Regions from separate parts of the Actinomadura sp. 21ATH genome, predicted to be linked through region 2. Evidence: riboswitches for the same ligand, from Rfam matches in the RefSeq annotation. Region 2 holds a riboswitch; each other region holds the start of a gene.

Region 1 (3,264 bases), on a different contig from region 2:
AGCACCACGACCAGGACCGCCCCGACCGTCGCGCCGGACGAGACCCCCAGCAGCATGGGATCGGCGAGCGGGTTGCGCACCAGCGCCTGGAGCGCCATGCCGCACACCGACAGGCCCGCGCCGACGACCGCGCACAGCAGGACGCGGGGGAGCCGGACGTCCAGCACGATCGTCGCGCGGACGGGCGTCCAGTCGGGGGCGGCCAGTGCGGGATGGATCCGATGCAGGAGGATGCCCCAGACCTGGTCGGGCGGGACCCGTACCGACCCGGCGGCGATCCCGGCCGTCGCCGCCGCCAGCACCAGCGCGACCAGCGCCGCCAGCACCAGCGCGTAGGGGACGCGCCGCCGGGACCGGGGCGCGCCCGCGCCGTCCGTGGCCGGGGCGCCGGCGGCGCGCGGTTCGGCCAGGTCGGTCACCTGAAGCGGTCCGGGTGCAGCTGCCGGGCCAGCGAGTCGACCGCGGCCGCCACCCGCACGCCGGTGACCGTGGACGACAGCGGCAGTGTCGCGAACCGCTCGTTCTCGATGGCGGGGACGTCCTTGAGCGCCGGGTTGCCCAGCAGGAACCTCTTCTTGTCCTCGGCGGACCGGTCGCCGTAGTCGTAGATGAGGATCACGTCGGGTGCGCGCTCGGCGAACTGCTCGAACGAGACGTCCCCGTAGGGCTTGTCCACGTCGGCGAACAGGTTGGTGCCGCCGGCCAGGCGGATCATCTCGTTGCCGATCCCGGCGCCGCCCGCCGTGAACACCGTCTTCTCGCCGCTGTCGTAGACGGCCACCTTGACCGGGGAGACGCCCGACAGCCTGCCCCTGACGCCGTCCAGGACGGCGCGCAGCGAGGCGATCCGCCGGTCGGCCCGGTCCGGGACGCCGAAGATCTTGGCGAGGGTCCGGAGCTCTTCCTCGACGGTGGCCATGGTGACCGGCCCCTCGGGGCACTCCTCGCCGTTGAGGTGGGTGTCGATCCCGGCCTTCTTCAGCGCGGCCCGGGAGCGCCCTTCCTTCTCCTCGAAGGCGCTCTTCCAGCCGCCGTAGACGAAGTCGGGCTCGGCCGCCAGCAGGGTCTCGAACGAGGGGTACTCCTTGGAGATCACCTTCACCCGGCCGTAGGCGGCCTGGAACTCCGGCAGCACCCTGTCGTCGAGGTATCCGGTGCCCACCATCGACTTCTCCAGCCCGAGCGCCAGCATCACCTCGGTCGCGTGCTGGTTCAGCGACACCGCGCGCTGCGGCGGCCGCTGGTACGTCGTGGTCACCCCGCAGCTGGCCACCGTCACCGGAAACCCGGACGGCGGCGCGCCCCCCGGCCCGGCGGTGGCGCGCTCCGTACCGCCACCGCATCCCGCCACCAGCAGCACCGCCGCCAGCACCACGCCGGGGCGCATGCGGATCATGACATCACCTCTCACGGTACGAACCGGCCGCCGGACGTCGCGGCGGCGTGAAGGAGTACAGGTCCAGAACGGCGGGAGGCTCGGCGAGCCCGGGACCGCCGGCGCGCACCCAGGCGACGATGTCCTCTGTGGCCGCGGAGTCGTTCACCAGCCCCAGCCACACCGGCCGCGCGCCCCGCGCGCGGCCGGCGGACGAGGGCTGCACGACGATGACGTTGGCCCGCTCGCACACGTCCAGGCAGTGCGAGACACGGACCGGGACGGCCTCGGTCAGCCGCGCCAGCTGGTCGTCGTGATCGATGCCGGTCACCTTGGGACGGCCGCAGCAGCAATCCCGGCACACCGTCACCCGGCACGGTGCCGGGCCCGGAGAACCCACGGGCATACAGCCCCTCCTCTCTGGGGAGATCCGCCCCAGTTCCATCGAGGAGGCGACCGCGTGAGTCTCCTGGCTCTCGGGTCAACGCTCGTCCCGGCCTTCCCGCCCGCGTACGCGGGCAGTGGCATGGTTCGGGATCCGCTCGCCGATCACAGTGGCGGGACCGCGCCGGATTCGCACCGGCTTCCTCGTCCGCCGTCGCCTACACCGCACATGGTGTCACATGCGGCACTTGCACAATAATCGCAACAAGGTGGAACCCCGTCGCGCGGAGCGCACCGCCCGGTCAGGAGGCGCGACCGCCGCTCGTAGACGCTGACATGGCGCCGGCCGGAGGCGGTGTACGGCTCGCCCCACCGTTCGCGCAGGCCGAGGCCCGCGACGCGCGCCATGAGGTCGAACTCGGGCGGATGCGCCAGGCGCAGCCGCCTCGGCGATCAGCTCACGACCCCAGCCGGCACGACCCACAGGTCGGATGCCCAGGACCTCCCCGAATGACGGCCGCCCAGCAGCCTGACCGCCACGGCGAAGCCCATGCAATAGGAAAAGCGCAGTGAGGTCGAGAAGTTGATCGCCCGAGGCGCCATGAGTCGCCGGGGAGAAGGAGGAGATCAACTCCTCGCCTCTCCCAGGGGCCTGTCGGACGGGGCTGTTTTTCTACGTCCGGGAGAATGGCCGGTCGGACGGCATTGGGGCCCTTCGGCCCTAGGAGCGGTACCCGAATCCGCCTACTTTCATGTTACGAAATCAAGAGCCACGTCATCGATGGGATCAATGCTGCCCGATTCTCCTTAAAAGGAGGTACTCATGACCGAGCACATTCTGCTGTTCGAGGGCACGTGCGGCCGCTGCGGGCGCCTTGCCGCCGAGGTCGTGGAGGTCTCCGCGGGCAGACTGGACGCCGTGCGGCTCACCGATCCGCGCGCTGCGCGGTGGGCGGCCGACGCCGGCGTCGAACTCCCGAACCGGCCCGCCCTGGTGGTGCTGTCCGGCCCCCGTCCCCGGCTGCTGACGGGGAGGAGAATGGTGTCGGCGCTCGTACGGCTCCTGGGCCCGCGGCGCAGCATGGCAGTCCTCAGGGCGCTCGGCGAGGATCACGCCGAGGACGACGGAGGACGACGGAACTTCCTGCGTACCGGCCTGATCGGCCTGGGCGTGGTCGCCGGCTCGGTCATCGTCCCCGGGACCGCGCACGCTCGATCGGCGCGGAAGTTCACCCCCGACGAACAGGCGGCCATCCGGCGCCGGATGGCGGGCTACGACCGCATGGACGCCGTCCGCGCCCGCCTGCGGGAGCACGGGTTCCAGCTGAGACCGGAAGGCGACACCGTCGGCGGAACGCGTTCGGAACCGCTCGTGGTATCGGTCTACGCCCCCCGCGACAACGACCCGGCGCGCGCCGCGGTGCTCATTCGGCGGGTGGCCGGCGGCAAGGTGACCGGGACGCTGGAGATCGTCAGCGGGGATCCCTCGGCGGTGATCGCGGACG
Region 2 (3,264 bases):
AGCCGGTAACGGCAATCTCGCGAAGCGTGTTGCGGAACTGAGAATCTCACGCGAAGCTGTGCTCATGTGACCGAACGGAAACACTCAGTGACCGTGCGGTTCACCACCGCGCACCACGGAACTACACGGGAGGATCCCGTGAAGACCTCGCCAGAGACGGCCGGCCTCGCCGGTCACGCCCCGTACCCGCCGGCCTCCCTCGGCGACGCCGTCCCCCTCGCACCGACCGTCCCGCCACAGGTCCCGACCGCCGCGGTCCCCGCCGCGCCGCCGTCCGGTGGCCTGACCTGGACGCTGCCGGCGGGCCCCGCCTGCGCCGGCCACGCCCGGTCCACGCTGGCCGCGGCGCTGGCCGAGGCGGGCGTGCCGCGCGCCGCCGCCGGCGACGCGCGGCTGATGGTCAGCGAGCTGGCCACCAACGCCCACCAGCACGCCCGCGAGCACGGCCCGCACGAGCTGTGGCTGTACGCGGGGCCGCCCGGCGAGCTGCGGTGCGCGGTGTTCGACCGGCACGCGGCCACGCTGCTGCCCGCCTACTCCTGGACGTCCGGCGACTACGGCCGCGGGCTCAGCATCGTCCGCGAGCTGTCGGACGGCCGCTGGGGCATGCTGCGCACGTTCTCGCGCCGCGCGCCCGGGGTGCCGGGCAAGGCGGTCTGGTTCGCGGTGCCCGGCGAGGCCCGGCTGCCCTGACGGCGGCCCCGGCCGTCAGGCGCCGGCCGGGGCCGCCGCCGCGTCGCCGGCCTCGGCCCCGTCTCCCGCTTCGGTTCCGGCCGCGCGGGCGTCCTCGACGGCGGGGGCGATGTCGGTCAGCAGCGCCAGCAGCGAGCGGGACAGCAGCGTGTACACCTGCCCGCGGTCGAGGGTGCCCTCCTGGAGCCACTGGCGGGTGGCCGCCTCCGCCAGCCCGGAGTACGTGCGCAGCACGGCCCGCAGCGTGCCGGTCGGCTCCATCCGCAGCACGGCGAGCATGTGCTCGACCGTCAGGTCGCGGAACCGGTTGACGATGTGCAGGAGCTGCGGGTCGCGCCCGAACCCCTCGGCGTCCACCGCCGCGAACCAGGTCGTCGCGTTCCCCTCGGCGGCCTCCAGGAAGAGCCGGACGCACAGGTCGACGGCCTCCTCCAGGGAACGGTTCTCGTCCGGCGGCGGGGCCACCATCGCGGCCGCGCCGGACAGGTCCCGGACGACCTCCAGGAACAGCTCGCGCTTGGTGCCGAAGTAGTAGTGCAGGAGCCCGCGCCGCACCCCGGCCTCCGCCGCGATCGCGGACGTGGAGACCTCGGCGTACGGCAGCTCGGTGAACATCCGCCGCGCGACGCCGAGGATCTGGTCGCGCCGCTCGTCCGGGGACAGCCGCTGGTAGCGGCGGGAATCCGGGCTGCGGGAGGGTGACTGGGCCACCCGGACAGCCTATGCGGCGGCGCGACCGGCGGGCCCGCCCCGGGGCTCGCGCGGGGCCCGCCGCGGCGCTGTCACCTGGGCGCGACTTGGGCCGGTCAGGGCGGTATGCCATCCTGTGCAGGCGACGGAAGCGGAGGAACCCGGTGCGAATCCGGGGCTGTCCCGCAACTGTGACCATGGGGAGCTCCCCCTCGAAAGCGGCCACGGCGTCCCGCCAGGGACGCTGGAAGGCCGAGGGGGAGCGGCGATCCGGGAGCCAGGAGACTCCGGCCGTCGTGGCGGGCGCTCCGGTGCCCGCGAACAGCCGCCACGGGCGTGGACACCCGAGGGAAGGACGATGAGGCATGCCCTGTCTGATGGGCCGATGAGCCGTGCGCGCGCCGCCGCGGCGCGCTACCCCTTTTCCGCCGTCGTCGGGATGGACGACCTCAAGCTGGCGCTGCTGATCAACGCGGTGTCCCCGGGCGTGGGCGGCGTGCTGGTACGGGGCGAGAAGGGCACCGCCAAGTCGACGATCGTCCGCGCGCTGGCCGATCTGCTGCCGTCGACGCGGGTGGTGGCGGGCTGCCGGTTCGCCTGCGACCCGCGCGACCCCGATCCCGGCTGCCCCGACGGCCCGCACCCGGTGTACGACGCCGAGGACGAGGACGGCGGGGCCGGAACGGCCGGCGAGGGCGGGGACGGATCCGGCGCGCCGGTCGAGCCGCCCGGGACCGAGGAGCGCCCGGCGCGGCTGGTCGAGCTCCCCGTCGGCGCCTCCGAGGACCGCCTCACCGGCTCCCTCGACATCGAGCGCGCGCTCACCGAGGGCGTGAAGGCGTACGAGCCGGGCCTGCTGGCCGCCGCGCACCGCGGCGTCCTGTACGTCGACGAGGTCAACCTGCTGCACGACCACCTGGTGGACCTGCTGCTGGACGCGGCGGCGATGGGCGAGTCGTACGTCGAGCGCGAGGGCGTGTCGGTCCGGCACGCCGCGCGCTTCCTGCTGGTCGGCACGATGAACCCGGAGGAGGGCGAGCTGCGGCCGCAGCTGCTCGACCGGTTCGGGCTCACGGTCGAGGTGGCGGCGACCCGCGATCCGGCCGAGCGGGCGGAGGTCGTCCGGCGCCGGCTGGACTTCGAGGAGGACCCGGTGCGGTTCGCGGCCGGGTGGGCGCTGGCCGAGGCGGAGCTGGCCGCCCGGATCGCCGCCGCGCAGTCCCGGCTGCCGCGGGTGGAGCTGACCGACGCCGCGCTCCGCCAGATCACCGCGGTGTGCGCCGCGTTCGAGGTGGACGGGTTGCGCGCCGACCTGGTGACGGCGCGCGCCGCGATCGCGCTGGCGGCCTGGCACCGGCGGACCGTGGTGACCGCCGAGGACGTCCGGACGGCGGCCCGGCTGGCGCTGCCGCACCGGCGCCGCCGCGACCCGTTCGACGCGCCCGGCCTCGACGAGCGGCGGCTCGACGAGATCCTCGACGAGCACGCCGCCCCGGAACCGGAGCGGCCCGAAGCCGAGCCCGAGCCGCGCCCCGGGCCCGAGCCGCGGCCGGAGCCGCCGCGCGACGGCGAGGACGGCGGCGGCGAGGGGCCGCCCGAGGACGACGGCCCGGACGGCGACGGCGGCGGCGGTCCCGGCGGTGGCGGGCGGCCGGACGATCGGCCCGGCGGCGCGCTCAGCGTGCTGGACGCCCTGCTCAGCGGCCGTCCCGTGACCGAGTCCGACGGCGAGCGACCCGCCGACGAGCGGCACGCCCCCGAGACCGGCGAGTCCGGCCGCCCGGACGGGACCGATCCCGCGCCCGCCGACGCCGCGTTCCGGCCCCGGCTGTTCACGGTGCCGGGGACCGGCGCGGGCGCGCCCGGCCGCCGCTCCAAGGC
Region 3 (3,264 bases), on a different contig from region 2:
GCCCAGCGGCTCGCCGAGCGCCGCGTACTCCAGGACGTCGCGCTCGGCGGCGGCCAGGGTGCCGAGCCGTTCCTCCACCAGCCCGCGCAGCCGGGGGCTCAGCGGCAGGTCGCCGTGCCACCGCCAGACCCCGCCGGCCGCCTCCAGCCGCCCCTGGTCCAGGCCCGCCTGCACCAGCTCGCGCAGGAACAGCAGGTTGCCGCGGGTGCTGTGGTGGAGCCGCCGCGCGGTCGACTCGGCGAGCTGGCCGCCCAGCGCGGCCTCCACGACCGCCTGGCTCTCGGCCAGGGTCAGCGGGACCAGGTCCAGCCGGCGGGCCAGATCGTCCTTCCAGAGCGCCGTCACGGGGTCGGGGGCCGGCTCGCCGGCGCGCACCGTCGCCAGCACCCGCGCGTCCCGCTGGAGCACCAGGTGGTGCACCAGCGCCGCCGACGCCGGGTCGAGCAGGTGCGCGTCGTCGACCGCCACCAGCAGCGGGCGGCCGCCGGCGAGCGCGCGCACCGCCTCCGCGGCCCGCCGCATCGGGTTGACCGCCAGGTCCAGCGCCTCCACGGCCAGGACGTGCCCGAACGCCCCGAACGGGATCGCCGCCTCCGCAGTGCTCCCGCCGAGCCGCAGCACGGTGAACCGGGCCGGCTCAAGGCGCCGCAGCGCCTCGCCGGCCAGCCGGGTCTTGCCCACCCCGGCGTCCCCCGCGACGACCACGCCCCGCGCCTCGCGCGCGCTCAGCAGGGCGCCCATCTCGTCGAGCGTCGACGTACGGCCGGTGAACGGCCATGAGGTCCGCACAACAGGGATCGTACGGACGCTCACCGCGCGCCACCAGACGATGCGCGCGGGACCGCCCGGGGAATCGCTCAGGGAATTGAGTAGGGGCTACTCATGCACACCCGGCGCCGTCGCGGCACTCTCGATGGTGCGGGACCTTTCCGGGACGTGGGAGCTTCCGGAACGGCCGCGCGAGGCACCGGCGGCGGCCGGCCGAAACAACGCCGCCGCCGGGGCGGGAGGGGGCACCGTCCGCATCTCCAGCGGGGGGAGATACGGGTGGCGCCCCCTCCCACATATGTCTCACCTGTGCGCACCGCGCTTGACTTGGAAGCCCGGCGAAGGGAACCTCGGGGCGACAAGTTCACATTCGAGGCGACGGTGCGCAGGAACCTGGTGCGATTCCAGGACGGTCCCGCCACTGTGACCAGGGAGCCTCCCCCGCACGCGACCACGGCCGTACCCGGCTGGAAGGTCGGAGGGTGGCGATGATCTGGGAGTCAGGAGACTGACCCGTCGTCCTCCCGCTACCGGGGCGAGTGCACCCCGTGAGGAGACCCCGATGTCGCAGGCCGACATGGCACGGCAGGCCGTTCCCGAGGCGCCGCCCGTACGGCGCGTACCCGTGCGCGAGATCCTTCCCTGGGCGGTCCTCGCCCTGGTCCTGGGCGCCGCGCTGCTCTACTTCACCGGCGCCGAGCAGGGCGCCACCTCCCTCTTCGGCGGCACGTGGGTGCACGAGTTCACGCACGACGGCCGGCACCTGCTCGGCTTCCCCTGCCACTGATGCGGGCGCTTCTCATCCGCGGCCTGCTCGCCGGCCTGGCCGCCGCCGCGGCGGGCCTCCTGGTCGCCTGGATCTACGGCGAGCCGCAGGCGGACAAGGCGATCGCGTTCGAGGAGGCGCGGGCCGCGCACGCGCACGCGGGGCACGGCGCCGAGGAGGAGGTGGTGGTGAGCCGCACCGTCCAGCGGACGAGCGGCCTCATCACGGCCATGGCGTTCTACGGCGTGGCGGTCGGCGGGCTGTTCTCGATCGCGTTCGCCTTCGCGTACGGCCGGATCGGCGCGCTCGGCGCCCGCGCCACGGCGGCCCTGGTCGCGCTGGGCGGCTTCACGGCTCTCGTGCTGGTGCCGTTCCTGAAGTATCCGCCGACGCCGCCCGCCGTGGGCGCGCCCGAGACGATCGGGGGCCGTACCGCGCTGTACTTCGGCATGGTCGCGCTGGGCGTGCTCGCCACCGCCGCCGCGGTGGTCGTCTTCACCCGGCTGGCGCCGCGGCTGGGCGGCTGGAACGCGGCGACCGCCACGGCCGCCGGGTTCGCGGTCGTGGTCGCGGCCGTCTTCCGGCTCACGCCGCGGCCGGACGCGGTCGCCGACGGGTTCCCCGGCACGGTGCTGTGGGACTTCCGGATCGCCTCGCTCGGCGTCCAGGTCGTCCTGTGGGCCACGCTGGGCCTGCTGTTCGGCGCCCTGACGGAACGGTCGCACCGCCGGGAGGCGGCTTCGCGGAAGGAGCCGCTAGCGGCGTAGCAGGGCGCAGTCGCCGCACATCTCGCCGCCGGGCGGCACCCGGTAGTAGAGGCAGCAGCTGCGCCGGACGAAGCCGTGCCGGCCGAACTCCCCCGTACCCTTCAGCGGCTCGCGCGCGAGCAGCTCGCGGACGAGGGCGGCGGCCGGCGCGGCGACGCCGGGGCGCAGGCTGCCGGCCAGGGCGGACGCGGCGTTCCCCCACATCAGCCCGTCCGCCAGCCGGACGACCTCGCACAGGGCCGCGCGGAGCGGTTCGAGGTGCCGCCGCACGACCTCCGCGTGGACGAGATCGGCGAGCGCGGCCGGACCGGCGGCCTGACGGCCCGCGGGATCGGCCAGCCACAGCGCGATCGGCGCGCCCGGCGCCCACCGCCAGTGCAGGCCCGACAGGTCCGGTACGGTCCCGAGCGCGGCGGCCGCGATCACCGGCGACCAGAGCCGCGACGCGAGCCCCTGGAAGAGGATCGACGCCGCGACGCGCCGCTCACCGGTGCCGAGCCGCCGCCCGTAGGCGTCCACGAGCCCGTCCAGCCGGGCGGTGTCGGGCTCGGGCAGCGGCCGCCAGGTCGGATCGGCCTCCTCGGCCGGATCGGTCCTGATCTCGAAGAACGCCCCGAGCGCGGCGACCTCGCCCAGCACCCCGGCGACGTCCCGCGTCCCGATCCGTTCGACTCCGGCCACCGCGCCACCCTAGCCGTTCACTCGTGGCGTGTTGCCCCCGCGGAGGGGGCGCCGCGGGGCGACACGCCACGAGTCGACCCGGGGGTCACTTGGCGGGGCGGCCGCCGTTGTCGCGGCGGTCCAGGGCGGTCTGCAGCGCCCGGGCGGCCTCTTCGGCGGCGTCGTCGGGCGTGGCGGAAACGTGGGTGTTCATGCGTACTCCAAGGCTTCGCGGAAGCGAGAAGATCGAAGGGCTTACGGCCGAGCGCTGACTCCGCGACGGGGGTGGCCCGCCTGTCAGGC

Evidence for each region. A riboswitch is a leader RNA that binds a small molecule or an ion and turns the genes downstream of it on or off. The one in region 2 is predicted to bind cobalamin.
Region 1: linked by a shared signal. The riboswitch ahead of ACA361_RS17215 ((2Fe-2S) ferredoxin domain-containing protein) and the one ahead of ACA361_RS30830 (VWA domain-containing protein) in region 2 are both predicted to bind cobalamin.
Region 3: linked by a shared signal. The riboswitch ahead of ACA361_RS22740 (CbtB-domain containing protein) and the one ahead of ACA361_RS30830 (VWA domain-containing protein) in region 2 are both predicted to bind cobalamin.

Annotation. Positions count from the first base shown of each region.
Region 1 is NZ_JBGNUR010000005.1:19,617-22,880, reverse strand. It holds gene ACA361_RS17225 (FecCD family ABC transporter permease) at 1-410, opposite strand, end outside; gene ACA361_RS17220 (ABC transporter substrate-binding protein) at 416-1,396, opposite strand; gene ACA361_RS17215 ((2Fe-2S) ferredoxin domain-containing protein) at 1,401-1,706, opposite strand; cobalamin riboswitch at 1,819-2,026, opposite strand; gene ACA361_RS17210 (hypothetical protein) at 2,583-3,264, shown strand, end outside.
Region 2 is NZ_JBGNUR010000013.1:189,735-192,998, reverse strand. It holds gene ACA361_RS30840 (ATP-binding protein) at 139-693, shown strand; gene ACA361_RS30835 (TetR/AcrR family transcriptional regulator) at 709-1,404, opposite strand; cobalamin riboswitch at 1,538-1,671, shown strand; gene ACA361_RS30830 (VWA domain-containing protein) at 1,769-3,264, shown strand, end outside.
Region 3 is NZ_JBGNUR010000007.1:273,310-276,573, forward strand. It holds gene ACA361_RS22735 (LuxR C-terminal-related transcriptional regulator) at 1-789, opposite strand, end outside; cobalamin riboswitch at 1,112-1,300, shown strand; gene ACA361_RS22740 (CbtB-domain containing protein) at 1,331-1,555, shown strand; gene ACA361_RS22745 (CbtA family protein) at 1,555-2,301, shown strand; gene ACA361_RS22750 ((2Fe-2S)-binding protein) at 2,290-2,982, opposite strand.